DNA from 3 places in the Streptomyces sp. NPDC096105 genome. Region 1 is predicted to be linked to each of the others. Evidence: riboswitches for the same ligand, from Rfam matches in the RefSeq annotation. Region 1 holds a riboswitch; each other region holds the start of a gene.
What was found. A riboswitch is a leader RNA that binds a small molecule or an ion and turns the genes downstream of it on or off. The one in region 1 is predicted to bind cobalamin.

Region 1 (9,257 bases):
TCTTCCTCGACGAGTTCGCCTTGTACCTCAGCGGCCGGCACCGGGTGGTGCGGCGGCTGGGCCCGGGCATCGGCTTCCACACCGCCTACGTCACGGAACCCGGCACGGTGGACACCGCCGCCGTCACTCCCCTGCTGCTGGACCACTACCGGCGCCGCGGTGAGGAGTACCAGCGGTGTCTGACCGATCTGCTGAAGGGCTTCGACTCGGGTGACCCGGCCGCCGTCGCCCGTGCCGCGACGACCAGTGCCGCGTTGTCCCAGGAGGTGCTGCCCAAGGCGACCTTCGGCAGTCTGCAGGCCCATCGTGAGCGGTTCGGCGCCGACGGCGTCTTCGTCGCCCACACCGGCTGCCTGGCCGGCTTCCTCTTCGCCTCACGCCCACGGGCCGAGGTCAAGTCCGAACTCTCCGCGTTCTTCCGCTCGCTCGGCCACCAGTGCACCTTCGCCCAAGGAGGCTACGGGTGATCCACCCCCACATCGCCGACGCTCTGAAAGTCCCGGACCTCGTCCGGCTCACCGACGGCCTGGTCCTGCTGCGGTTCGAGTCGATGAAGATCTACTCGGCCCTGGCCGCCGTCCGCCATCTGCTGGAGCGGGGCACGGTCCGTCCGGGCCAGACCCTGATCGACAGTTCCAGCGGCATCTACGCCTACGCCCTCGCACTGGCCTGCCACCGGTACGGCATGCGGTGCCACATCGTCGCGTCCACCACCGTCGACGCCACCACCCTCGCCCAACTGGAGATCCTCGGCGCCACGGTGGAGCAGGTCAGACCGTCGCGGAACCTGAAGCTCGACCAGGAACTGAGGGTGCGGCGGGTGCGCGAGATTCTCGCCGAGGAGCCCGGACACCACTGGATGCGCCAGTACCACGACGACGTCCACTACCTCGGCTACCAAGAGGTCGCCGACCGGATCGCGGCGGAGTTCCCGGCCGTACCGCTGACCGTCGTCGGCGGGGTGGGTTCCGGAGCCTCGACCGGTGGCATCGTGGAGCGCCTGCGCGTCACGGACCCCTCGGTGCGTCTGGTCGGCGTCCAGCCCTTCGGCAGCGTCACCTTCGGCAGCCAGGACCACCACGATCCCGAGGCGATCATCGCCGGCATCGGCTCGTCGATCGTCTTCGACAACGTCCGCCACCACCTCTACGACACCGTGCACTGGCTGGATTTCACCCACGCCATGTCCGGCGCGGTCGCCCTGCTGCGCGAACACGCGGTGTTCGCCGGGCTGTCCACCGGTGCCGGCTATCTGACGGCGACGTACGAGGCCCGCCGTCACCCCGACGGACTGCACCTGGTGATAGGGGCCGACACCGGACACCGCTACGTGGAGCGCGTGTTCGCCCGGCACGCCGAGGCCCTGGATCCGGCCGCGCTGAAACCCCTCGAGGTCCGCACTCCGGAGGAGATGACCATGCCCTGGTCGAGGATGACGTGGCAGCGCACTCCCTGCCCGGCCCACTGGAAGGAGCGGGCGGCATGACCGTGGCCTGCCTGGAGTCGCTGACCTTCGGCCTCGGCCATCTGGTCCGCGCCGCCGACCGGCTCGGCGAGCGCCTGCTGCTCCTCACCCGGGACCCCGCCTACTACGCCTACGAACTGGACCGGTTGCCCGCCGACGCCCTCGACGTCGTCGTGACCGATACCTTCGACGTGGAACGAACCGCCGATCTGCTCCGGCGCACCCCGGGACTGCGCGGCCTGATCAGTTCCACCGACACCTGGACCCTGGCCGGCGCCGCCCTCACCGAACGCCTCGGCCTGCCCGGTCTCGATCCAGCCGTCCTGCGACTGACCCGGGACAAGGCCGCCGTACGCAACAGACTGCACGACGCGGGCCTCACCCGCGCAAGGGCCGTCGAAAGCGCCGAGCCGGACCGCGAGGCACGCGGGCTGCTGCTCAAGGAGGCGGGACTGCCGCTCGTGCTCAAGGACACGGCGGGCACCGGGAGCCAGAACGTGTGGCTGGTCCGTGACGAGGGCGAACTCGACGCGGCGCTGGCGGAGGCGTCCGGTCGGGATCTGAAGGGGCGGTTGTTCGCCGAGCCCTATTTCAACGGCCCGGTGTACAGCGCAGAGACGCTCACCTGGGACGGCCGCACCCGGCTGCTGGGCGTCTCCAGCCGGCTTATGTCACCGGAGCCGCACTTCCGGGAGGAGATCACCGCCTTCCCCGTCGCCTTCCCGGGCCCGCAGCGGACATCGCTGGAGCGTTGGCTCGATCAGGTGCTCGCCGCCATCGGCTACACCGACCGGTTCGCACATGTGGAGTTCGTGCTGACCGCCGACGGCCCGGAGGTGGTGGAGGTCAATCCCCGGATCGGAGGCGCGCTGGTCGGGGAGGGCATGTGCCGGGCGCTCGGCGTCAACGTGTACGAGGCGATGATCGAGGCCGCGCTCGGCCACCGCCCCCGGCTCATGGACGCGGCCCTTCCCGGCGGTCCGGCCGTCGCCTTCGTTCTCGGCTACCCCGCCGCACCCGGCGTGTTCACCGGCGTGGCCGGGCTCGACCGGCTCACCGGCATGCCGGGAACGCCCGCCTGGTACCCGGTCAAGCAGACCGGCGACCTCATCGAGCACCTGGGCGACAGCCGTGGATACGCGGGCATCGTGTACGCCGAGGCGGAGACCGCCGAACTCGCCACCCACCGCGCGGTGGCCGCCGCCAACGCCCTGAGCGTCCTCACCGACCCGGCCGGCCGGGAGGCGCCCTGTGGGTGAGCGCACCACCCGGGGACCGGGGCTGCGGGCCTCGCTGTTCCCGCTCACCGGCCCGCTGCGGTTCCTCCTGCTCAGCTCGTTCCTCATTCCGCTCGGCAGCTTCATGGTCCTGCCGTTCATGTCGGTGTTCCTGCACGAACGGCTCGGGATGGGGCTCGGCACGGTCGGTGTCGTCCTGGCCGTGGCGTCGCTCGTGCAGTTCTCCGGCGGCATCGTCGGCGGGGCCCTCGCGGACCGGATCGGGCTGCGCCGCACGATGCTGTGGGCACTCGTCGTACGCACCGCCGGTTTCGCCGGGCTCCTGCTGACCCTGCGCTGGCCACCCCTCGCGATCTGGGCGCTGGTCCTGACGTGCTGCGGTGCCGCGCTCTACCTGCCCGCGAACAAGGCGTACCTGGTGCACGGCGTCGACGACGAGCGCCGCCCGGCGTTCCTGTCGGCGGGCAACGCGGCACTCAACGCGGGCATGGCCGTAGGCCCGTTGATTGCCGGGCCGTTCGTCCTGTCCTCGCCCGGCTGGCTGTTCGCGGCCGTCACGGCGCTGTTCCTCGCGGTCACGGCGGGACACGCGCGGCTGCCCGGGACCGACGGCTCGCACCCCCTCGAATCGGAGGACACGGCCCGCCCAGGTCTCCTGGCCGGCGTGGCACTCCTGCCCTTCGCCGCCAACGCGCTCGCCTTCTACCTCTACTTCCACTTCCAGCACTTCCTGGCGGTGTACGCCGTCGAGCGCGCCTCCAGCGCGTTCTACAGCGTGGTGCTGCTGCTCTGCTTCACGCTGGTCATCGTCGTACAGCCACTCGCCTCCGGCCTGATCAGGCGCATGCCGTACGCCCTCGCCCTCGCGGTCGGCTTCACGGGCCTGGCGGCGGGCCTGGCCGTGCTGGCGGCCGGTACCCGGACGGCACTGCTGGCGGGCGGGGCGCTGATCACCCTGGGCGACATCGTGCTGTTCCTCAAGAACGACCTGGAGGCACTGCGCCGCAGTCCTCGCTCCGACGCCGTGGTCTTCGGCCAGCAGCGGCTGGCCGCGGGCCTGGGCGCCTGCGCGAGCGGCGTGCTGGGCGGGCAGTTGTACGGCCTCGGCGAACGGGCCGGAAACACCGGCTGGTTCTGGCTGCTGGCAGCCGCCCAGTGTCTGCTGCTTCCCCTTCTTCTGCTCACGCTGCGTCGTCGCACGGCGCGGCGCCCTGTCCCCGACAGCGACCATGAAGGAGCACTGACGCGCGATGACACGGACGGGCGGATTCCAGGACGATGACTTCTGGACCGAGTTCCATGACTTCCTCTTCCCCGAGCAGCGCTACGAGCAGGCCGAGGAACTGCTCGGCACCTCCCCTCTGCTGGCCTTTCCGCAGGGGTCGCGTGTGCTGGACCTGTGCTGCGGGCCGGGGGTGTTCACCGTGCCGCTCGCCCGCCGCGGTCACCGTGTGACCGGAGTGGACCTGAGCCCGGCCATGCTGGACCGGGCACGCAAGCGGTCGGCCGACGCCAGTGCCGAGGTGACGTACGTGCGGGCCGACGCCCGCGAGTACGAGGCACCGGGCGGCTTCGACGTCGTCCTCAACATGTTCACCTCCTTCGGGTACTTCGAGGATCCCGCGGACAACGCACGCGTGCTGCGCACCATGTACACCTGCCTGGCTCCCGGCGGCACGCTCGTCCTGGACCTCGCCGGGAAGGAGCTGCTGGCCCGCAGGGTCACCCCGCCCAAGGTGGTGCGACGGGGCGACGACGTGATGGTGCAGACCGACACCGTGCTGGACGAGTGGGCGCGACTGCGCAGCGAGTGGGTGCTGGTCCGGGGTGAGCGGGTGACACGGGCCACCTTGACGTGGTTCGTGTACAGCGCGGTGGAGTTGCGGCGGATGGCCGAGGAGGCGGGGTTCGGCCGCGTGGAGGTCTTCGGCGGGTTCGACGGGCGCCCCTACGACGAGAGTGCCGAGCGGCTCGTCCTCCGGGCGGTCCGCGAAGCGTGAGGAAGGCGGGGCGTGCGGCCGGGTCCGCACGCTCTTCTGCCGTCGGCCCGGGGGTGTGGGATCACCTGGTCATCGCCGCGACGGGAGACAGGAAGCCGGTGCGAATCCGGCACGGTCCCGCCACTGTGACCGGGGAGCGCCCCTCCGGCATGCCCCTGCGCACCGCGCGGGAAGGCGGAGGGAACGTCGGTCCGGGAGTCAGGACACTGGTCCGTCGCGGGCCCGATCCGAGGAGCGCGGACTCCAGGAGGCTTCACGTGTCCCCTTTGTTCACCCCTGCCCGCACGCGCGGGTTCCTTCGTGCCACGGCCGCTGCCACGGCCCTTTCGTCCATGTTGCCGGCCGTCGGCTGCGGTTCGTCCGACGAGGGCGGCGGGGACGCGAAGGCCACCGCGGCCGTGCCCACGGGCTTCCCGGTCATCATCGACAACTGCGGCGTCAAGCCGACCAGCTGGTCGCGGACCTCGAAGGCCGCGTCGGCAAGGCCACCGGCAGGGCCGAGGGCGCGCCCGAGGTGCCCGTCTTCGTCTACGACAGCGGCGACAAGAGCGCCTTCACCGCGGGCGGCAAGAGCCTGGGCACCGAACTGATCCGGCTGGCCGGCGGCGAGAACGTCTTCGCCGACCTCGACGACGTCTTCGGCGACGTCTCCTGGGAGCAGGTCGTCGAGCGCAAGCCGGAGGTCATCGCCGTCTACGACTACGCCGGCGCCGGCAGCGTCGAGCAGAAGAAGAAGTTCCTGCTCCCCCAGCCCGCGCTCGCCGACGTACCCGCCATCAGGAACAAGCGGTTCGTCGTCCTCCCCCTGACCGCCGCCCTGGTCGGCATCCGCTCGGCCTGCGCGGTCGAGGACCTGGCCCGCGGGCTGCGCCCCGAGAGCTTCCGGTGACCCCGGCCGCCACCGGCAGCGGACGTCGCCCAGGGTGACGGACAGGCCGGAACGGTGCCGCCGAAACCCCCTCACCGTCGGCTCCGCTCCGTCCACACCGTGCCGCGTGCCTCGTACTCGAGCATCTCCTCCAGACCGACCGCGGCGTCCGCGCCGAGTTCCCGGCGCACCAGCCACAGGGCGAGGTCCAGCCCGGAGGTGACCCCGCCGGCGGTGACCAGGTCGCCGTCGTCGACCACGCGGGCGTTCTTCAGCACGCCGCCCTGCCGCTCCAGGTCGGCCCGCGCCCGGTGATGCGTGGTGCACGGGCGCCCCGCGGTCAGCCCGGCGGCGGCGAGCAGCATCACGCCGGTGCACAGCGCGCTGACGGTCAGGCCCGGGCGGGTCGCGGCGGCCAGGGCCCGTGGCAGTGAGCCTCGCCGGATCTCGGCCCACACGCCGGGATCCTCGCGGCGTGCGTAGCCGCCGCCGGGAACCACCAGGACGTCCGCCTGCTCAGGGGCCCACCCGTGGTCGACACGTAGTCGGGTGCCGTAGGACGCCTTGACGGTACGCGGACCGTCGAGCGTCACGTAGCGGGTCTCCACTTCCCGGTCGGTGAAGTAGCCGGAGGCGGAGAACACCTCGTACGGGGCGGAGAAGTCGAGTTCCTCCACGCCGTCGAACATGACCACGTGGACGCGCAGGGGCCGGTCACGTCCGGGGGCCTCGGACTCGGCGGCGTCGGCCCGGGGCACGGCGCCCCCGGCCATCAGTGTCGCGGTCCCGAGAGCGGTGGTGGCGTGCAGGAGGGTCCGGCGGTTCATGTCGGTCGGTACTCCGTTTCTCGGTCGGCCGGGGACAGGGGGACGGGTTCGTCCGCCAGGCAGGGAGGAGCCGAGTCGTACTGGAGGGCACGGCGCACGGCGCGGGCGTGCTCGCGTCCGTGCAGGTGGCCGACGAGCCACAGGGTGCTGTCGATGCCGGCGGAGACGCCCTGGCTGGTGAGGAGATTGCCGTCGACGACATAGCGGGCGTCGCGTACGACGGTGACGTCACCGCGCTCCTCGAGCGCGTCCTCGTACTGCCAGTGGGTGGCGACCCGGCGGGACCGGGCCGGGCCGGCGGCGTGCAGCAGGAAGGTCCCGGTGCAGACGCCGAGCACCCAGGCGGCGCGCGCGGCGGTGTCGGTGAGCCAGCCGGTGATCCGCTCGTTGCGGGTCTCGGCCTCCCGGGCGCCGTGACCGCCCGGTACGAGGACGACGTCCAGCGGCGGGTGGTCATCGAGTCCGTGGTCCGGCAGCACCCGCATGCCCTGGGAGCACCGGACGGGCGCGGAACGCTCGGCGACGAGCAGGACGTCGTCCGCGCCGTCCCGCAGTCCGGAGGAGGTGGTGAACACCTCCCACGGGCCGGTGAAGTCGAGTTCCTGCGCCGAGTCGAACAGCAGGATTCCGTACGTGGTCACGGTCAGTTGCCCCAGCGTGCGGCGTCGGCCATGGTCTCCATGCGGGTCCTGTGCGGTGGCACGGACCTCTCTCGCAGGAGTTCGGACGCGAGGGTGAAGGGCGGGGCTTTCTCCGGGCGGTTGCGGGCCTGAGCGGTGATCTCGTCGACGAGGGTGGTGGCCATGGACAGCCGCGGGTAGCCGGCGTGGATCGCGGCGCCGGTGGCGTCGTCCACGCAATCGGTGTCCAGGCCGAAGTCCATGCCGGTGCCCTGGTGCACCAGGGCGCACAGGGTGCCGCGGCGCTCGGCGATGCCCGGTGTCGTGTGCAGGGCGATGGCCTCCCACACGGCGTCGACGTCGACGGCCGGCAGACCCTGCGCGGTGAGGAACTCCGCGGCCGTGTCGGCGCCGTCCACCTCGAACCGCTGGTGGCGGTCACCGGCCTGCGTCAGGCCGATGTCGTGCAGGACGCAGGCCAGGAACAGCAGTTCCGGATCGTAGTCACGTCCCGCCTCCGCACCTTCGTGGTCGGCGCGGAGGCGGGCGAACAGAGCGCTGCGGACGCTGTGGTTGGCGGTCGCGGTGGACTCCGTCTCGCGTACCAGGGCCAGCGCGCGGCGGGCGACGGGCGAGTCGGGCAGCGGCGGTACGCCGGTGGTCGTCACATCGGTCATGGCACAAACGATCGTTCGCGCCAACTACCGCTGAAAGTGGCAGACTTGCCATTATGCGCGAGGAAGCTGCCACCCCTGCCGCACCGCATCGAGTGGCGGTGCTGGTCATGGACGACGTACTGCCCCTGGACCTGGGCATCCCGGCCCAGGTCTTCATCGCCGTACCCGGGGACCCCTACCGACTGACCCTGTGCGGACGGACCGCGCGGCCGGTCACGACCGCCGCGGGCTTCGCGGTCACGGTGGCCGCCGGGCTGGAGGTCGTACGCGAGGCGGACACCGTCATCGTCCCGGGGTACGCGCCGCACCGGCGGGAGCTCCCGGAGGACGTGCTCGCGGCACTGGCCGAGGCCCACACCCGGGGCCGGCGACTGGTGTCCATCTGCACCGGCGCCTTCGCACTGGCGGCAGCCGGGATCCTGGACGGCCGCAAGGCCACCACCCACTGGAAGTACGCCGACGAGCTGGCCGCGCGGTACCCGACGGTGTCGGTGGATCCTCGTGTGCTCTACGTCGACGAGGGACAGGTACTGACCTCGGCAGGCGTCGCCGCCGGCATCGACCTGTGCCTGCACTTGGTGCGACGCGACCTGGGCGCGTGGACGGCGAACCAGGTGGCGCGCACCCTGGTCTCGGCGCCCCACCGCGACGGCGGGCAGGCGCAGTACATCAAAAGGCCGTTGACCCCCGAGGAACCCGGCGTCACCCTCGCGCCCACCCGGGCCTGGGCGCTGGCCCGTCTGCACGAACCACTGACAGTCCCACGGCTCGCCGCACACGCGCACATGGCGCCGCGGACCTTCGCCCGGCGGTTCGTCACCGAGACCGGCACGACACCCCTGCAGTGGCTGCTCGCCGCCCGGCTCGACCGTGCCCGGGAACTGCTGGAGACCACCGGACTCGCCGTCGACCACATCGCCGACCGATGCGGCCTGGGCAGCCCCTCCAATCTGCGGCTGCACTTCCGGCGCGTCCTGGGCACGACGCCCACCGCGTACCGGGCGGCGTTCGCCGCGACGGCACAGCCGGACCCCGGCCAGGCACGCACCCCGACGGCGGCTACGCCGTAGTCGCCGCCGCTGCCGTGGGACCTGGCGCGCGATGGCGGGAAACGGCCGGTGCCGACAGTGACCTGGGCGTCGCCGATGCCGTCGGCCTCGGCCGCCACCTCGATGAACCGCTCCGGCCTGGGCACCGCCGGCCCCGGTTTCTTCGGCACTCAGGAACAGCACGCCACCCTCACCAGTCTGCCCGAGGGCCTGGCGGCGCAGTTGCCGCTCCCCCACCAGCAGATGGTGTCCGCCGTCGCCGCGCAGCGGCTCCCCCGGGCCGGGGATTCCGGCTCCACCTCCTGCGCCTGCCCTGGCATCCGCAGGCACGCTCCGCGGCCGGTTCCGGCCGTGACTCCGCCGAGGCACGGCCGGAACCGGGGCCGTCGCGCGAGCGGCGCGACTACCAGGAGGACTTGGTGACCCCGGGCAGGAAGCCGGCGTGGGCCTGCTCACGCACGCGGACGCGCGACAGGCCGAACTTCCGGAGGTGACCGCGCGGCCGCCCGTCCA
Region 2 (9,257 bases), on a different contig from region 1:
CGGCATCCCCCAGGCGCACCGACGGCAGCACCTCCCGCGCCGCGACGATCCGCTGCCGTACGGCGGCCTCCTCGTCGGCCCACCGCGCGGCGAAGGCGGCCGGACCGTCCTCGTACGCCAGCCGCCGCCGGACCACCTCGACCCGCTGGTCCGGCTCCCGGGACGCGGCGACCTCGACGGTCAGCCCGAACCGGTCCAGCAACTGCGGCCGCAGCTCGCCCTCCTCCGGGTTCATCGTCCCGACGAGCAGGAACCGCGCCGCGTGCCGAACGGAGACGCCCTCGCGCTCCACGTACGAGGCGCCCATCGCCGCCGCGTCCAGCAGCAGGTCGACCAGGTGGTCATGCAGGAGATTGACCTCGTCGACGTACAGGATGCCCCGGTGGGCGGCGGCGAGCAGCCCTGGCTCGAACGCCTTCACGCCCTCCGAGAGCGCCCGCTCGATGTCCAGCGCACCGACCAGCCGGTCCTCGGAGGCGCCGACGGGCAGCTCCACCATCCGCGCGGGACGCGCAGTGCCGCCGCCCCCGCCCTCGTGCGGCCCGTCCGGGCACCCCGGGTCGGGCGACGCGGGGTCGCAGGAGAACCGGCATCCCGGCACCACGGCGACCTCCGGCAGCAGCGAGGTCAAGGCCCGTACCGCCGTCGACTTGGCGGTGCCCTTCTCGCCGCGCACCAGCACACCGCCGACCGACGGCGACACCGCGTTCAGCAGCAGCGCGAGCCGCAGGTCGTCCTGGCCGACGACGGCCGTGAAAGGAAAGGGGGTGGTCACTGGTCGTCGCCCTCCGAGTCGCCTTCGAGGTCGCCCTCGAGTTCCAGGTAGGTGGCGCGCAGCCGCTCCAGCGTGCCGGCGTCCGGCTCCGCCCACAGCCCGCGGTCCGCCGCCTCCAGCAGCCGTTCCGCGATGCCGCGCAGCGCCCAGGGGTTGGACTTCTTCATGAAGTCCCGGTTCTCCGGCGAGAAGACGTACTCCGCGCTGAGCTTCTCGTACATCCAGTCGTCCACGACCCCGGCCGTGGCGTCGTACCCGAACAGGTAGTCCACGGTGGCCGCCATCTCGAAGGCGCCCTTGTAGCCGTGCCGGCGCATCGCGGCCATCCAGCGCGGGTTGACCACCCGCGCCCGGAACACCCGGTGCGTCTCCTCGCCCAGCGTCCGCGTCCGCACCTGGTCCGGTGTCGCCGAGTCGCCGACGTACGCCTCCGGGCTCGCGCCCGTCAGGTGCCGGACCATGGCGACCATGCCGCCGTGGTACTGGAAGTAGTCGTCCGCGTCGACGAGATCGTGCTCGCGCGTGTCGACGTTCTTCGCCGCGACCGCGATCCGCCTGAACGCCGTCTCCATGTCGCCGCGTGCCGCGCGCCCGTCGAGTCCGCGCCCGTAGGCGTAGCCGCCCCACACCGCGTACACCTCGGCGAGGTCCGCGTCGGAGCGCCAGTTCCGGGCGTCGATCAGCGGCAGCAGCCCCGCCCCGTACGCCCCCGGCTTGGAGCCGAAGATGCGCGCGGTCGCCCGCCGCCGGTCACCGTGCTCGGCGGAGTCCTCGTCCACGTGCGCGCGCACGTAGTTCGACCCGGCCGGCTCGTCCAGCTCGGCCACCGCCCGCACCGCGTCGTCGATCAGCCCCACCACGTGCGGGAACGCGTCCCGGAAGAAGCCGGAGATGCGGACGGTGACGTCGATGCGGGGCCGGCCCAGCTCGTCCAGCGGGACGACCTCGAAGCCGGTCACGCGCCTCGACGCGTCGTCCCACACCGGACGGCAGCCCAGCAGCGCCAGGATCTCGGCGATGTCGTCGCCCTGCGTGCGCATCGCGGACGTGCCCCACACGGTCAGGCCCACCGACCTCGGGTACGCGCCCGTGTCCTCCAGGTAGCGCCGTACCAGCGAGTCCGCCAGCGACTGTCCGACCTCCCAGCTCAGCCTCGACGGGATGGCCTTGGGGTCGACCGAGTAGAAGTTCCGGCCCGTCGGCAGGACGTTGACCAGGCCGCGCGTGGGGGAGCCGGACGGGCCCGCCGGGACGTACCCGCCGTCCAGCGCGCGCAGGATGTGCCCGATCTCGTCCGTCGTCCGGGCCAGCCGGGGCACGACCTCCTCGCAGGCGAACCGCAGCACGGCCACCGCGTCCGGGAGCTCCGTGCCCAGCACCTCCCGCACCAGCGCGGGCACGGCCTCGGCCGCCCACCCCCGCTGCTCCATGCCCTCCGCGAGCCGCCGGCACAGCTGTTCCAGCAGGTCGATCGCGTCGGAGGCCGTACGGGACGGGCCCTCGACCAGGTCGGTCAGCTCCACCGGCGCCTTCACCGGCGTGCCGGGCTCGGCCAGCAGCTCCTTCTCCACCAGCCCGAAGTGCCCGGCCAGTGCGGCCCGCAGACCCGGCAGCGCGTTGGCCCGCCCGCCCCACACCTGCGAGGCGCGCAGCACCGCCAGCACCAGGTTCACCCGCGGTTCGCCGGCCGGCCCGCCGCCCAGGACGTGCAGGCCGTCGCGGATCTGCACGTCCTTGATCTCGCACAGGTAGCCGTCGATGTGCATGACGAACTCGTCGAACGCGTCGTCGTCCGGCTGGTCGTCCACGTGCAGGTCGTGGTGCAGCTCGGCGGCCTTCACCAGGGTCCAGATCTGCGCGCGCACCGCCGGCGCCTTCGCCGGGTCCAGGTCGGAGACCAGCGCGTACTCGTCCAGGAGCTGTTCCAGCTTCGCCAGGTCGCCGTAGGTGTCGGCGCGGGCCATCGGCGGGACCAGGTGGTCGACGACCGTGGCGTGCCCGCGCCGCTTGGCCTGGGTGCCCTCGCCGGGGTCGTTGACGATGAACGGGTAGACCAGCGGCAGGTCGCCCAGCACCGCGTCCGGCGCGCACCCGGCGCTCAGTCCGAGGCCCTTGCCGGGCAGCCACTCCATCGTGCCGTGCTTGCCCATGTGGACGATCGCGTCGGCGCCGAAACCGTTCTCCAGCCAGCGGTAGGCGGCCAGGTAGTGGTGGGACGGCGGCATGTCCGGGTCGTGGTAGATCGCGATCGGGTTCTCCCCGAAGCCGCGCGGCGGCTGGATCATCACCACGACGTTCCCGAACCGCAGGGACGCCAGCACGATGTCGTCCCCGTCGACGTACAGCGAGCCCGGCGGCTCGCCCCACGCCTCGGTCATCGCCTCCCGCAGCCCCGGGTCGAGCGTCCCGAACCACTCCCGGTAGTCGGCCAGCGGCACCCGCGCGGGCGCGGCGGCCAGCTGGTCCTCCGTCAGCCACTCGACGTCGTGCCCGCCCGCCTCGATCAGCCGGTGGATCAGCTCGTCGCCCTCGGCCGGGTGCCCCTCGACCGCGTACCCGGCGTCCCGCAGCGCGTCCAGCACGCGCACCGCCGACGCGGGCGTGTCCAGCCCCACCGCGTTGCCGACGCGCGAGTGCTTCGTCGGGTACGCGGTGAAGACCAGCGCCACCTTCTTCTGCGCGTTCGGCTTGTGCCGAAGGGCCGCGTGCCGCACGGCGATCCCGGCGACCCGCGCCGCCCGCTCGGGGTCGGCGACGTACACCGGCACCTCGTCCGGGCCCTGCTCCTTGAAGGAGAACGGGACCGTGATCAGCCGGCCGTCGAACTCGGGGATGGCGACCTGCATGGCCGCGTCCATGGGGGAGAGGGCGGCGTCGGACTCCTCCCAGGCCGCCCGCGAGGACGTCAGACACAGCCCCTGCAGCACCGGGACGTTCAGATCGGCGAGCGCGCCGACGTCCCAGGCCTCCTCCTCGCCGCCCGCCGACGCCTGCGAGGCGTGGCTGCCGCCGGCCGCGAGCACGGTGGCGACCAGCGCGTCCGCCCGCCCCAGCAGCTCGTACAGCTCCGCGTCGGCGCCGCGCAGCGAACCGCAGTACACGGGCAGCGCGTTGGCGCCGCGCGCCTCGATCGCGTCGCACAGGGTGTCCACGAACGCGGTGTTGCCGCTGAGTTCGTGGGCGCGGTAGAAGAGCACGCCGACCGTCGGACGGCCCGGCACGACGGGACGCTCGCCGTGCACCCCGAACTCCGGCATCCTGCGCGGCTGCTCGAAGCCCTCGCCGGTCAGCAGCACCGTGTCCGACAGGAAGCGCGCCAGCTCGGCCAGATTCTCCGGGCCGCCCTCCACGAGGTACCGCAGCGCCTCGGCCACCACGCCCGCCGGGACGCTCGACTCGGCCATCAGCTCCGCGTCCGGCACGGTCTCCCCGCCGAGCAGCACCGTGGGGATCCCGGACGCCCTGAGCGCGGCCAGGCCGTCCTCCCAGGCGCGCTTGCCGCCCAGCAGCCGCACCACGGCGAGGTCGGCGCCGTCGAGCAGCGCGGGCAGCTCCTCCACGACGTCCACGCGGGTGGGGTTGCCGATGCGGTAGCCGGCGCCGGAGGCCCGGGCCGCCAGCAGGTCCGTGTCGGCGGTCGACAACAACAACACAGTGCTCATGCGGGCGCTCCTGGTGGGATGAAGGGCAGTCCTCGTGGCGCGCCGGACTCGATGAGCCGCCACAGCGCGTCCGTGTCCGCGTGCTGTTCGATCAGGTCGCCGAGCCGGTCGAGCTGCTCCTCGCGCAGCGCGGCGAAGGAGGTGTCGGGGGCCGGCACGAAACGGCGTCCCGCGCGGTCGGCCACCGCGCGCAGGAACGCCCGCCGGAACCCGTCCGACTCCAGCGCGCCGTGCCAGTGCGTGCCCCACGTGCCGCCCACCCGGCAGCCGTCCAGGAAGGCTTCGCCGCCCCGTACGTCGGCGACCCCGTGATGGATCTCGTACCCCTCGGCGCGCTCGCCGAGGGCCTCGCCGACCGGGCGGGCCAGGGTCTTCTCGCGGGCGAACCGCACCCGTACGGGCAGCACGCCGAGCCCGTCCACGCGGCCCGCACGGCTCTCCACGTCGTCCTCGATGCGCTCGCCGAGGAGCTGGAAGCCGCCGCAGACGCCCAGCAGCGGCCGGCCCTCGGCGGCCCGCCGCACCAGGGCGTCCGCCAGCCCGCGCTCGCGCAGCCAGCGCAGCGCCCGCACGGTCCCGCGGGTGCCCGGCACGACCACGAGGTCCGCGTCGGCGAGTTCGTCCGGCCGGTCCACGAACCGCACCACGACGCCCGGTTCGGCGGCGAGCGCGTCCACGTCGGTGAAGTTGGACATCAGCGGCACCGCGCACACCGCGACCCGCAGCACCTCCTCGCCGACCGGCGCGGTCACCGCGGACTCCCGCACCGCGCCCCTGAGCGACACCCTGAGGCCGTCCTCCTCGTCGATGCCGAGCCCGTGCCGGAACGGCAGCACGCCATAGGTGCGCCGCCCGGTCAGGCCGTGCAGCATCCGAAGGCCCGGCTCCAGCAGCGAGACGTCCCCGCGGAACTTGTTCACCAGGAACCCGGCGACCAGCTCCTGGTCCTCGGGGGAGAGCAGGGCGACCGTGCCGAAGAAGGAGGCGAAGACGCCGCCCCGGTCGATGTCCCCGACGACGAGGACCGGCAGACCGGCGTTGCGGGCGAGGCCCATGTTGACGATGTCGGTGCGGCGCAGGTTGATCTCCGCGGGGCTTCCGGCGCCCTCGCAGATCACCGCGTCGTACTCGCTCCGCAGCCGGTCCAGGCAGTCCAGGACCGTGCCGAGGAGGCTCTCCTGACGGCCGCCGTGGTAACCGCGTGCGCTCATCTCGCCGACCGGGCGGCCCATCAGCACCACCTGGCTGGACCGCTCGCCGCCCGGCTTCAGCAGCACCGGGTTCATCAGCGCCGTCGGCTCCACCCGGCACGCCTGGGCCTGCATGGCCTGGGCCCGCCCGATCTCGGCGCCCTCGCGCGTGACGAACGAGTTCAGCGACATGTTCTGCGCCTTGAACGGCGCGACCTTCACGCCCCGGCGCGCCAGCCACCGGCAGATCCCGGCGGTGACCACGCTCTTGCCGGCGTCCGAGGTCGTCCCGGCGACCAGCAGTCCGCCACCGCTCACGTCGCACGTCCCTTCAGTACGCGCCGCGCGGCCGCTCCGGCCGCGAGCGCGAGCCAGCCGACCCGCCGCGACAGGCGTACCGCCCGCTCGATGTCGGCCACGGCGACGGGGCGCCCGCCGCTGTTGAGGACGGGCCGGTGCTCGACCCGGCCGCCGTAGGACAGGGTTCCGCCGAGCCGTACGCCGAGCGCGCCCGCGAAGGACGCCTCGACGGGACCGGCGTTGGGGCTGGGGTGCCGCGCCGCGTCCGCACGCCAGGCCCGTACCGCCCCGCGCGGGTCCGGCCCGCTCAGTGCGGCGAGCACGGCCGTCAGGCGCGCCCCCGGCCAGCCGGCGACGTCGTCGAGGCGGGCGGAGGCCCAGCCGTAGCGGCGGTAACGGGGCGACTTGTGCCCCACCATCGCGTCCAGGGTGTTGACGGCCCGGAAGCCCACCAGGCCCGGGACTCCGGCGACCGCGCCCCACACCAGGGCGCCCACCACGGCGTCGGAGGTGTTCTCGGCCACGGACTCCACCACGGCGCGGGCGATCCCGTCGGCGTCCAGGGCCTGCGGGTCCCGGCCGCACAGGTGCGGCAGCCGCTCCCGGGCGGCCTCGACGTCACCGGACTCCAGGGCCCGCCCGACGGCACGCGCCTCCCGGGCCAGCGAGGTGCCGCCGACGACGGCCCAGGTGGCGACGCCGGTCAGGGTGACGGAAGCGGTGGGGGAACGGCGTACGGCGCGGGCGGCCAGGCCGCCGAGCGCGACGGCGCCGCCGACGCACACGGCGGTGTGCACGGCCCCGCGGCCCCGGTCGTCCTGCCACAGCACCCGCTCCACGGCAGCCGCGGCCCGCCCGAAAGCGGCGACCGGGTGTCCACGGCGGGGATCGCCGAGCAGCAGGTCGCCGAGGAGGCCGGCGGCGGCGCCGTACGCGAACACGCGATCGGCACCCATGGGGTCAGCCGGTGACGGATCCGGAGGGAACGGCCCCGGAGGCGGGTGGGGTGTCGCTGATCGACCTCGGCAGGCAGCCGCGCATGGCGATATGTCCTCACTCAGGGTGTCCACGCCCTGGTTCGACGAGACCGGCGGTGAAAGTTCCTGGCTCCCGGGGTGGTCACCCCGGTGACAGTGGCGGGACCGCGCCGGATTCGCACCGGCTTCCTCTCCTGCCGCCGTGTTGGCGGAGGCAGTCCACCATGCTCCCGGAAGGGCCGTCAACTTGCCGTTGACCTGCGGGGCTGAAGTGTGCCGAGGCCCACAGAGGGACTCACGTGGGTGAACGGCGTGACCGGCGTGACCGGCGTGACCGGCCCGCGGGGGCGCGGACACGGCGGCGGGCGGGACGGGAGCGGCCGCTCCCGTCCCGCCCGCGCACGCGTGCGGCCTGCCGTCAGGCCATGATCAGGTGGATACCGTAGCCCACCGCCGCCGCGCACGCGGCGAAGCAGGCGTAGGCGCCGGTGACCGCGAGAGCCGTGGACCGGCCCTCCGCGGCGGCCCGCTCGCGGCGGGACATGCCGGAGATGCCGAGGGTGAACAGGGCCACCAGGGCCACGGTGACCACGAGGCTGACGCCGAAGACGGAACCGAGGGCCGCCCAGTCGATCTTCATGGTGCTCTTCTTCCTTCGTGCCGGGTCGCGGTCAGACGGACGTCTTGGCCGGCGGGCCCGCCGGGTCGCCGGCCGTCGGCGCCGGGATGGAGGCCGTGAGGTCCTCGGCCACGGTGCCGGCCGGGGGCGGGGTCACGGCGGCCATCGCCTGGGTCACCACGCCGGACGGCTCCTCACCGGCGCCGTCGTGGTCGTTGACGTTGGTGTGGTCGACGATCTCGCGCCGGGAGATCTTCCAGATGGCCGCGCTGGAGGCGACCAGGAAGACGGCCACCACGGCGGTGCCCCAGTCGCCGAAGCCGCAGACCCACTCGGCGAGCGCCGCGACCAGGGCGGCGGCCGGCAGGGTCAGGCCCCAGGCGACGAACATCCGGGTGGCCGTGGACCAGCGGACCACGCCGCCCTTGCGGCCCAGGCCGGCGCCCATGACGGCGCCGGAGACGGAGTGCGTCGTGGACAGGGAGAAGCCGAGGTGCGAGGAGGCCAGGATGACCGTCGCGGCGCTGGTCTGGGCGGCGAAGCCCTGCTGCGGCTGGAGGTCGGTCAGGCCCTTGCCCATGGTGCGGATGATCCGCCAGCCGCCGAGGTAGGTGCCGAGGGCGATGGCGATGCCCGCCGAGAGGATGACCCACATGGGCGGGTCGGAGTCGGGGGCGAGGGTGCCGCCGGCCACCAGGGCGAGGGTGATGATGCCCATCGTCTTCTGGGCGTCGTTGGTGCCGTGGGCCAGGGAGACGAGGCCGGCGGAGGCGATCTGGCCGGCGCGGTAGCCCTTCGCGGAGGCCTTGTCGTCGGCGTTGCGGCCCATGCGGTAGGTGAGCCGGGTCGCGAGCATCGCGGCGACGCCGGCCACCAGCGGGGCGGCGATCGCGGGGATCAGGACCTTGGTGACCAGCACGTCGCCGTGCACCGCGCCGAAGCCGGCGGAGGCGACCGTGGCGCCGATCAGACCGCCCATGAGGGCGTGGGAGGAGCTGGACGGCAGACCCACCAGCCAGGTGAGGAGATTCCAGAGGATCGCGCCGACCAGTGCGGCGAAGATGACCTCGGGACGGATGCCGGCCTCGTCGACGAGGCCCTTGGAGATCGTGTTGGCGACCTCCACCGAGAGAAAAGCACCCACAAGGTTGAGGACGGCGGACATGGCCACTGCCGCCTTGGGCCTCATCGCACCGGTCGAAATGGTCGTTGCCATCGCGTTCGCGGTGTCGTGGAAACCGTTCGTGAAATCGAACGCGAGTGCGGTTACCACCACAATCGCGAGGATCAGCGAGAAGCTTTCCATTTACCCAGGCAATCGTTCGAGGTCATTGGCTGGTCGAATGTAGGTAACCAGGGTGAACGGAAGATGAACTGGAATGGGCATCGTGGTGACCGCAAGAGGGGTGGGCACTCCGCCGTACAGCCCAGGCCGCCTGGGTTCCCGGGCTCCTGGCAGGATCCCCCCATGGCCGAAGAGCACCGGACCGGACAGAAAGCGGAAGGCGCTGTGCGTGGCGCCCCGGACACGCGCGGCAAGGGCTCCGGGGGCGGGGTCGAGGAGGTGGCGCACGCCTGGGCGGAGCTCGTCGGGACCGCCCGCCGGACCGTGGCCGACGGGCTCGTCGTCGGCACCTCGGGCAACGTCTCGGTACGGGTCGGCGACACCGTCCTCGTCACGCCCTCGGGGATCCCGTACGACCGGCTCACCCCGGCCGACGTCACCGGGGTGGA
Region 3 (9,257 bases), on a different contig from region 1:
GACCGCCTCGTCGTAACTGTTGCCGCTGGCCAGCCCGTTCGTGGAACCGTGCAACAGGGGCGGCTGCCAGGCATCGGAGACCTGGTGGTCGACCGTGACGTAGGAGCGGGGAACCAGCGTCTGCGCTCCGGTCAGGGCGTCGGCGCCGACAACCCAGTCCAGCAGGGTTCGATCGGTCAGCAGACTCCCGTGGTGCTGCTGCAAGTCCCGCACGTCGTAGGGGAGGTCCAGCCCGAACGCGGGAGCCTTCCTGACCTCCGGAGCGGGGCAGGCGTACTCGGCGTGCCACAGCTCCACGGACTCCATGATGGCGGATACACGGGCGAGAAGGAGGCACGTGCCCTTGCCCTGCGAGACGGTGAGGGTCTTCGCCGCCGGCCGCACCGCCATCACGACCGGTATCCCCAGGATGTCCAGCCCGGTGACGTCCGCGACCCGCGTGATGCCGAACCGGCCCCGCAACCCGTCGATGAGTGCCCAGGTCTCCTCCGGGCGCCGGACGCGATGGGTGCCGTCGAAATGGACCTTCTTCACGCGTCCCCTCCTCCCTCTCCAATGCCTGGGCCTCAGCATCGGGGATGTCACGGAAAACACGTGCCAGAGGGGCGGAAGTCCGTGGGCAACTGTCGGACAAGTTGTCGCAAGAGCGAGGCCAGAATTGCGTGCACGCAGCATCAGAAGCACGTCGGAAACACCGCATCAACGCGCTGTCAGTGCAGGTCAACCGGGGTTCGAGGCCAGGTCCGGGGAGACGGGCGGAGAGGTGGTCATCTGCCCGGGGAGCGGGATACCAATTCGTTCGTCCCGCCGAGCCGGCCGAAAGGAGTGGGAAACGGAGAGCACCACCTCTCTCCTCGATCTGGAGCAGCTCGGAGCACCGCCGCCTTCGAGATGCGGATGAGGACCCTACGCGAGCACATCACGCTCGGCACGGACGAGCTCACCGAACGCCTCGACGCTGTCGCTGACGGCATCACCGGTCCGTACGGGCCGCCCACGTCTCAGTACGGCGACCAGATCCCGCTCACCGTGGCGTGCTGCGCCGTCGCGGGAGGGGAACCGGCCGTCGGCGCAGACCTCGATCCGCGGGCGGCGGAGGCCGACGCGCTGCGCCGCGCCGCGGCGACCTACGCGTTACGGAACGCGCGGACGGCACTTCCGCTGTCCGGTGACCTCCTCCACGCCGAGCGCCTGACCGACCGGCGTCCGCATCCGCTTCCCGCCTCCCTCCTGCGAGCCGCAGCCGCGGGGACCGCGTGCGCCGAGAGCTGGGACGCCGCCGTGGAGACGGCCCTCTTCGCCGCCGTACGGGAACTGGCCCGACGGCGCGCCCGGCGAAAGCTGTCCCCGCCTCCTGCCGGAGGCCGGAGCCCTGTGTACCGAACCGCTCGTCGCCCAGGTACTGGGGACTGCTGCGGGCGTTCGGCCCCGCACCGGAGGTGTGGGACCTCTCGGGCGGCCAGGGCGCGCCGGTCGTCGGGCTGGACCTTCCACGAACTGCTGGCTTTCGACGGCGGCCGGGCTGGTCCCCGTGACCGTTCGTTCGGGCCGGTGTTCCCGCTCCGCGGCACCGAACAGCCGGAGCCGCTCTGCCGGCCCCTCCCGGCGGGGCGCCGGGTACCGCTGCACGGGCCGGACCTGGCACGGACCGCACGTGAGGACCGCCCGTTCACCGAAGTGCTGGAGGGCCGTCGCTCCCGGCGCGCATTCGGCGGCCGACCGCTGACGCGCAGGCAATCGGGCAGCTTCCTCCACCGGGCCGCCCGCGTCCGGACGGTGCTGTCCGCCCGCAGCGAGGACGACCGCCCGTACGCCGTCACCAGCAGGCCCTACCCGAGCGCGGGCTCCGCCCACGAACTCGAGCTGTACGCCGCCGTACGCCGCTGCGACGGACTCGATCCGGGTCTGTACCACTACGACCCGCTCGGCCACGCCCTCACCGAGCTCCCGGATCACCCCGGCGCCATGGATCAGTTGCTGCGCGAGGCGAGCGCCGCCGCCGGAGAGCGAGCCGTGCCCGACGTCCACCTCACCGTGGTGTCCCGCATCAAGCGACTCTCCTGGAAGTACGCGGCTCACTCCTACGCGCTGACGCCGAAGAACACCGGTGTCCTGCTCCAGACTCTCTCGCTCGTCGCCGGTGCCATGGACCTGGCTGGCTGCGTACTGGGCGGCGGCAGCGACACGCCCGTACGCGCCTTCCGCCTCGCTCCCTACGCCGAGATACCCGTCGGAGGCTTCCTGCTGGGCACGGCGGTCCCGGCGGGGAGCGGTGAACAGCGGTGAAGCGCGGCCGGCGGACAAAACGCCGTACGTCGCGACACCGCGTACAGGCCCGGCCCACCCCGGACGCCACGGGGAGCAGCACCCGGGCCGGGGTGGTCCACGAGCGGCACTGGTCCCGCGAACTGCGGTACGGCGCGGCATGGTCGGCGCTGGTGCTCGAGCTGCTGTTCGTGACGGACGCGGGCATGGGCGGGCTCAGCCCGGTTCGGGCCGCACTGTGGACGGGCCTGAGCACGTTGCTGCTGGTGGTGCTGGTTCCAGCGAGGGTGAGCGTGGGGGAGGGGTGGATCGCTGCCCACGGGATCCTCAGCCGCACGTCGGTGCGCACGGACCGCCTCGTGGCCGCCGAGTGGGCCGATGGCGTCTCCTCGCGGGTGCTCCTGTGCGACGACGCGGGCGGCCGGGTGGACATCGCCGCGCGCGTGCTGACCGGCAATCCGCTGTTGTGGCACACGGTGGAGGAGGGCGTACGGCACTCCTGTGCGCGGGGAACCCTGCGCACCGGCAATGACGATCTGCGGCGCCTCACCCGTTGCATCGACACGGACACGGCCTGCGGAGTCCTCCAGGCCTCCGGCCTGGGATGAGGAAGCCGGCGACCCTTCGGCGGCGGCCCGGCGGCGCAGCGAGCGGGCCAGGCAGGCGCTGAGGGTGATCGCCGCGGCCGTCGACACCGCGAAGCCGATCCAGCGGGTCTCGAACCACAGGCCGTTCACCACGCCTAATACCACGAGGTAGCAGGCCCAGGCCAGGCCGCCGACAGCCGACCAGCGCAGATAGCGGGCACGCTGCCCCGGCACGGCGCCCAGCGTCAGGCCGAGGACGGTACGGCCGGCGGGCACGAATCGCCCCGCCACCGTCGCGGCTGGCAGCCGCCGCGCGAGATGGCGGCTCAGCCGGCCCGCGCCCGAGGCGAGTTTCACGTGCCGTTCGAGCAAGACGTCCGCTCGGGCAGAGCCACCACGGGCGAGCGCGACGACGACGAGATCGCCGAGGAACGAGGCGACCGCGACGGCGATCGCCAGCGCGATCGGTGCGCCGCCATGGTCCAGGGAGAGCAGTGCGGCGGCGATCACGAGACTGCCGCTGGGCAGAAACGGCAGCAGCGCGTCGCCGACCACGGCGGCCAGCGCGAGAGCGGTGACGAACCACGGCTCGGACACGAGGGCGCCCAGTTGGATCTGCATGCATCGATCGTATCGAATGTTCAGAGAGTAGTGAACAAAGTAAAAAACCTGATCCTCGCCGTCAGCGGATCCTTGATGCCTTCCTGACGCAGTTCTGACCTTCTCCTGGCAGCCCCTTCGCCGCCCTGGACGGCGTTGCTCTGGACAGGGGAAAGCCGCTCGCCGCGAAAGGTCCCCCACATGACCATGTCCCGACAGACCGCCGGAGCGTCCCTCACGCCGGTGAGCGCTCGTGGCCCTCGACGCTCGGTGCTCTTTTCACCCCACACGACCGGGCACGCACCCCAGGAGACGGACCCCGGTCGCTCGGCTGCGACAGCCGTCGTTCTCGCATTCCCCGTCGCCATGGCCCCGGCCACCGGAGTCGAGGCCCCGTCCACGGTCATCGCCCAGCTCGGCCGGCTCGACGACACCCAGCGGCGCCGTTTCGGACGCGGCACGCTGGCGCTGCTACCGGTCATCGTGGGCGGCCTGACCCTGGTGCTGACCGCACTGGCCGTACGCCTGCACATCGGCATACCCGAGGAGGAGCCGACCCAGATCGCCGACATCGCGCACGCCGCGGTGGGCTCCGGCTGACTGTACGGGGCCTTCCAGCTGACCAGCTCCCTCCTGCTGCTCCGCGGCGGGCAGCTCGGGGTTCCAGGCCGGCCCCGGCCTGCTGAAGACGCTGGCCGGGACCCCGAGCGCCCCGGTGTGCTGCCGCCCATCCTGAGCAGGGTGAACCGCCACCGCACGCCGTACTGGTCCGTCGTCGTCTACTTGGCCGCGGCGGCGCTCATCATCGTGGCCGCGGCGGGTGAGGAACAGGAGCTCGTGCTCTTCTGCGCAGTCGCCGTGTTCGTCAGTTTCCTCGTCGGCCTCGTCGCGATGGCCCGCTTCGCGCACCGCGAGGACAGGAGGGGGCCGGCATGGGCCGACTCCGTCGCCGCGTCGGCGGTCGGTTTCACCCTGGTGGTCAATCTGATGCGCGGCTGGCCCGTTCTCTCCCTCGCCGCGACCGTGCTCATCGCCTCCGCCCTCCACGCCCGCTCGGCCCGGCCGGGCTGGTGGGTACGGGCGGCGGGACGGGTCGCCGTCGCGGCCGTCGTCGTCGGGCTCGTCGTCGTGGCGGTGTCCGGCCGTGACGGCGGACGGGACCGTCCGGTCCACCCGCCCGCGACGGCCCCCCACGCCCAGGAGACGGACTGACGGCCGGTACCGGGCGGGCCGGACGGCGTCCCGGGATGGGATGACGGCCGGCGACAGGGCGACGGCGGAACGAGGAAGCCGGTGTGCATCCGGCGCGGTCCCGCCACTGTGACCGGCGAGCGGGTCCCGGCAGGCCACGGCCCGGCAACGGGTGGGAAGGCCGGGACGGGCATCGACCCGGGAGCCAGGAGACTCACGCGGTCGCCTCCTCGACGGACCACCGGGGCGGATCTCCCCGGAGAGAGGGACGGCGCCGCATGTCCGCACCGCCGACCGGACCGACGACGGACGACGAGAGGCCCGCAGCGGCCACCGGCACCGTGCCGTGCCGCATCGTGGTGTGCCGCGACTGCTGCTGCGGCAGCCCCAAGGTGACCGGCGTCGACCACGCGGCCCGGACCGAACGCCTGCGTGCCGCGGCACCGGTACGCGTCTCCGGCTGCCTCGACGTCTGCGAACACGCCAACGTCGTCGTCGTCCAGCCCTCCGCCGAAGGCCGGGCCGCCGGCGCCCGGCCGGTCTGGCCGGGGCTGGTCAACGACCCGGACACGACCGAGGACATCGCCGCCTGGGCACGCGCCGGCGGACCGGGCGTCGCACCCCGGCCGGACATCCTCGACCTGTACGCCATCACGCCGCCGCGACGGCGTACGGCCTCCTGACCGTACGGACGGAGAGCCGGAGGGAGGACAGGAAGCGTGCACGAAGCCCGTGCCTCAACCGCGTCCGTCACCGCCGCACTGCACGACGTGGCCGGCCTCGGCGGCTTCTTCGCCCCGCAGGTCGGCGGACGGGACGACGGCTGGCATCCGATCGCCCGTTCCTACGCGGCGGGTTTCACCGACCTCGCCGAAGCCGTCGCACGCCGCCACCGCACTCCGGAACCGCGCGTCGCCGTCTCCATCGCCCAGCTCGGTCACGCCGCCCGCCTCTGGTCACCGGCCCTGGCCTGCGTCGTCCTGCACGGGATCGTCCCCGACCTGGAGGGACTGCAGCGGGCCGGCGACGGACCGGCCCTCCGGGTGCCCCGCCCGGCCGGCTGGTACGCCGACCGGCTCGACGACGGCGGTGCCCGCGCCCTGTACCAGCAGGTGACACGACACCTGTCGGCACTGGCCGACGGACTGCGCGTCAAGGTCGCCCCGCGTCTGCTGGACGGCAACTCGGCGTCGGCGCTCGCCGGGGCGGCCCACGCCCTGCTCGCGCTCCGCCCCGCCGTACGCGGGCCGCTCACCGGCCTCACGACCGCGCTGCTCAACACCGGACGCCTGGCGGGCACCGGAGTGCTCACCGGCCCCGACCTCGCGTTCCGCCGCCGAAGCTGCTGCCTCTACTACCGCGCGCCGAACGGCTCGAAGTGCGGTGACTGCGGGCTGGCCGGTGAGGTACGCCGCCGAGCCCCGCGATGAGGTGCATCCGTTCCGGGCTGTGCCGCTCACCGGCCCAGCACCTCAGCCGCAGCCGGCCTGTCCGCCGCCTCCGTCCGCTCGGCATCCGGCCTCGCACGGCCCGCGGCACTGCACTCGTCGAGCCGGCTTCCGAGCTGCCCGCGGTCATGGTCAGCCGGCTGCCCGGCGTCCACCAGAACACCGCCGACCCCTGGAAGCGCATCGGCGGGCAGGACAACGCCTGCGCAGAGGAGGTCACCGGCCTCATAATCCAGGATTCTCTGAATTCAGGATTCGATGTACTCTCAGGGGGTGCCGACACTCGCTGCTGACATCGAGGTGCTGGCGCGGTTCGGCCGCGCCCTCGCCGACCCCATCCGCTGCCGCATCCTGCTCGCCCTCCGCCAGACTCCCGCCTACCCGGCCGACCTGGCCGACGCCCTGGGCATCTCCCGCACCCGGCTGTCGAACCACCTGGCCTGCCTGCGCGACTGCGGCCTGGTCGTCACCGTCCCCGACGGCCGACGCTCACGCTACGAACTCGCCGACGAACGCCTCGGCCACGCGCTCGACGACCTGCGGACAGCTGTCGTCGCGGTCGAGGCGGACAAGACTTGCCCGGATGCGGACGAGAAGGACTGCTGCTGAATGACCGCTCTGTCCCTCGGCCCCAGCCCGGTCCGCCGTGACACGCTCACCCGGCGCATACGCCTGCTCGTCGCCGCGACCATCGCCTACAACGTCATCGAAGCCGTGGTCGCGATCACCGCAGGCACCCTGGCCTCGTCGACCGCCCTGATCGGCTTCGGACTCGACTCCGTCATCGAGGTCTCCTCCGCCACAGCGGTCGCCTGGCAGTTCTCCGCCGGCGACCCCGCTGTCCGCGAAGCACGCGAGCAGCGCACTCTGCGGATCATCGCCGTGTCGTTCTTCGCGCTCGCGGCCTACGTCACCGTCGATGCCGCCCGCGCGCTGACCGGCACCGGCGAGGCCGGCCACTCGATTACCGGCATCGTCCTCGCCGCCCTTTCGCTGGCGATCATGCCCTTCCTGTCGGCAGCCCAACGCAAGGCCGGCCGCGAGCTCGGCTCCGCCTCCGCGGTCGCCGACTCCCAGCAGACCCTGCTGTGCACCTACCTCTCCGCCGTGCTCCTGGTCGGCCTGCTGGCCAACCTGCTGCTCGGCTGGTCCTGGGCCGACCCGATCGCCGCCCTCGTCATCGCCGCGATCGCCGTCAAGGAGGGCCGCGACGCCTGGCAGGGGAAGGGCTGCTGCGCGCCGGCCGCCCCCACCGCGCCGCCGGTGCCCGGAACGCTGATGGGCTGCGGCTGCGGCTCGGGATGCTCCTGCTGCTGAACCACTCACATCAGCGAACGCCCCGGCTCGACCTTCGAGCCGGGGCGAAGGCTCACCGTCGATCGCATGAGAGCCATGCGGATCTCCCAGCTCGCCGCCGGGGAACTGCCGGAGTCTCGAGCCGTGGACCGGACGGAGTCGGACCGGACGGCGTGCTCCAGGGCGGTGTCCTGGGGCTCCCGCCCACCGCCCAGCAGGGACCACATGCCCGGCTCCCGGATCCGGCCGGGGAAGTCGTCGCGAAGGTGGAGCAGGTACTCGCCGCGGTCGATGTCCAGCGGCACGGTCCCGTGTCCGGCCTCGGGCAGGAAGCGGAGGGCCCGCTCCGTGACGGCCGTGTCGATGTCCAGGGTGGTGACGTGACCGGCCGAACCGGCGAGTTCGGCCAGGAGGGCAGCGTCGTAGCCTCCGGAGCCGGTCTCCAGGACGCGGTGGCCGGGCTGGATCCGGGCGGCTTCCAGCGTGCCGGCCTGCAGCCAGGGTGCGGACAAGGAACTGGTGATGGTGCCGTCGCGCTGTGACGGGTGGCGACGATGTCACTGGCGTACGCAGCGGGGAAGGGGACCTCGGGGGCGAAGACGTGGCGGGGCACGGTGCGGAAGGCGCGCTCGACCGCGGCGGAGCGGATGTGGTGGCCGGCGCGGAGCTGCTCGACGAGTCGGTGGCGAAGCTCGCTCGGGTCGCCGGCTTCGGCGGCCGGTGAAGTAGGCACGGCACTCCTTCCGGGGAGGTGCGTCGGGCAGTCGGGACGTGGTGCGAAGGACGCGTCGGGAGCGGGCCGCCGTCTCGGCCTGGCGGAACGGCGGCCGGGCTCAGGCCGGGTGATCAGGGGTGTCGTCGCTCATCCGGCGCTGCAGCTCCCACAGGGTCCGGAACAGCCCTGCCTGCTGGGTGAGCTGGGCGTAGGTGCCCTCCTGCACGATCCGCCCCTCGTTCAACACCACGATCCGGTCGGCGACGGCCACGTTGGTGAGGCGGTGCGTGATCAGCAGGACGGCGCGGTCCTTGGCCAGTTCGCGCAGGCCGGCGAAGATCCGGTGCTCGGCGCGGGCGTCGAGGGCGGCCGTGGGTTCGTCCATCACCAGCAGCGACGCCTGCCGGTGGAACGCGCGGGTGAGGACAAGGCGTTGCCACTGCCCGCCGGAAAGCTGCTGCCCACCGAACCACTCGCTGGTCAGCAGGGTGTTCAGGCCGGAGCGCAGACCCGGCAGCATCTCCGCGGCGCCGGACGCCTCGCAGGCGGCGAGCAGAGCCGCGTCGCTGGTGTCGCCCTGCCCGAAGGTGATGTTGTCGCGCATCGTCAGCGGCAGGTAGGTGAACTTCTGCGGCACCAGCGCGACGTGCTCCCACGACCCCCACGGGTCCAGGTCCGCGGTGGAGGCGTGGTCCCAGGCCACGTCGCCCTCGGTGGGCAGCAGCAGTCCGCACAGCAGGCGCGAGAGGGTCGTCTTGCCGGAGCCGTTCTCCCCGACCAGCGCCACGATCTCCCCGCGCCGCACGTGCAGGGAAACGTTGCTCAGGCTGGCCTTGGGGGCGCCGTCGTAGCGGTAGGTGACGTCGCGGACCTCGAAGCGCTCCGGGGGCGCGGTCACGGGCGCGGTGCCGCGCGAGTCGGCCATGGCCTGGCCGTGGGCGTCGTCGAGGAAGTTCTGCCAGTCCTGCACGTACCAGCCGGTCCGCACCAGGCGGGCCCCGCCGTTGATGATGCCGCGCACCGAGCCGGTGGCGGTCTGGAGGGCGAAGACGGCGCCGCCGCCGGCCGCGAGGCTCATCCGCCCGGAGGCCAGGAGCCACAGCAGCGCCGCCCACACCGCGGCCGAGGCGACTCCGCCGGCCACGGCTCCGGCCA

Region 2: it holds a riboswitch for cobalamin, as region 1 does, so the genes downstream of both, ACIQ8B_RS23505 (cobalamin biosynthesis protein) here and ACIQ8B_RS18915 (ABC transporter substrate-binding protein) in region 1, are expected to answer to the same signal.
Region 3: it holds a riboswitch for cobalamin, as region 1 does, so the genes downstream of both, ACIQ8B_RS27695 ((2Fe-2S) ferredoxin domain-containing protein) here and ACIQ8B_RS18915 (ABC transporter substrate-binding protein) in region 1, are expected to answer to the same signal.

The regions. Positions count from the first base shown of each region.
Region 1 is NZ_JBIWGC010000011.1:4,273-13,529, reverse strand. Features, by position in the region: gene ACIQ8B_RS18940 (hypothetical protein) at 1-467, shown strand, start outside; gene ACIQ8B_RS18935 (cysteine synthase family protein) at 464-1,486, shown strand; gene ACIQ8B_RS18930 (ATP-grasp domain-containing protein) at 1,483-2,724, shown strand; gene ACIQ8B_RS18925 (MFS transporter) at 2,717-3,985, shown strand; gene ACIQ8B_RS18920 (class I SAM-dependent methyltransferase) at 3,954-4,703, shown strand; cobalamin riboswitch at 4,791-4,912, shown strand; partial or broken gene ACIQ8B_RS18915 (ABC transporter substrate-binding protein) at 5,143-5,592, shown strand; gene ACIQ8B_RS18910 (DJ-1/PfpI family protein) at 5,664-6,398, opposite strand; gene ACIQ8B_RS18905 (DJ-1/PfpI family protein) at 6,395-7,039, opposite strand; gene ACIQ8B_RS18900 (HD domain-containing protein) at 7,042-7,695, opposite strand; gene ACIQ8B_RS18895 (GlxA family transcriptional regulator) at 7,749-8,765, shown strand; gene rpsN (30S ribosomal protein S14) at 9,148-9,257, opposite strand, start outside.
Region 2 is NZ_JBIWGC010000016.1:53,153-62,409, reverse strand. Features, by position in the region: gene ACIQ8B_RS23520 (putative cobaltochelatase) at 1-775, opposite strand, end outside; gene cobN (cobaltochelatase subunit CobN) at 772-4,437, opposite strand; gene ACIQ8B_RS23510 (cobyric acid synthase) at 4,434-5,945, opposite strand; gene ACIQ8B_RS23505 (cobalamin biosynthesis protein) at 5,942-6,883, opposite strand; cobalamin riboswitch at 7,005-7,143, opposite strand; gene ACIQ8B_RS23500 (hypothetical protein) at 7,323-7,544, opposite strand; gene ACIQ8B_RS23495 (anion permease) at 7,576-8,829, opposite strand; gene ACIQ8B_RS23490 (class II aldolase/adducin family protein) at 8,992-9,257, shown strand, end outside.
Region 3 is NZ_JBIWGC010000023.1:65,887-75,143, forward strand. Features, by position in the region: gene ACIQ8B_RS27665 (YcaO-like family protein) at 1-534, opposite strand, end outside; gene ACIQ8B_RS27670 (SagB family peptide dehydrogenase) at 898-2,286, shown strand; gene ACIQ8B_RS27675 (hypothetical protein) at 2,379-2,873, shown strand; gene ACIQ8B_RS27680 (hypothetical protein) at 3,210-3,560, shown strand; gene ACIQ8B_RS27685 (hypothetical protein) at 3,819-4,052, shown strand; gene ACIQ8B_RS27690 (hypothetical protein) at 4,194-4,664, shown strand; cobalamin riboswitch at 4,733-4,859, shown strand; gene ACIQ8B_RS27695 ((2Fe-2S) ferredoxin domain-containing protein) at 4,922-5,326, shown strand; gene ACIQ8B_RS27700 ((2Fe-2S)-binding protein) at 5,363-6,073, shown strand; gene ACIQ8B_RS27705 (ArsR/SmtB family transcription factor) at 6,365-6,700, shown strand; gene ACIQ8B_RS27710 (cation transporter) at 6,701-7,408, shown strand; gene ACIQ8B_RS27715 (hypothetical protein) at 7,414-7,899, opposite strand; gene ACIQ8B_RS27720 (hypothetical protein) at 7,989-8,111, shown strand; gene ACIQ8B_RS27725 (ATP-binding cassette domain-containing protein) at 8,221-9,257, opposite strand, start outside.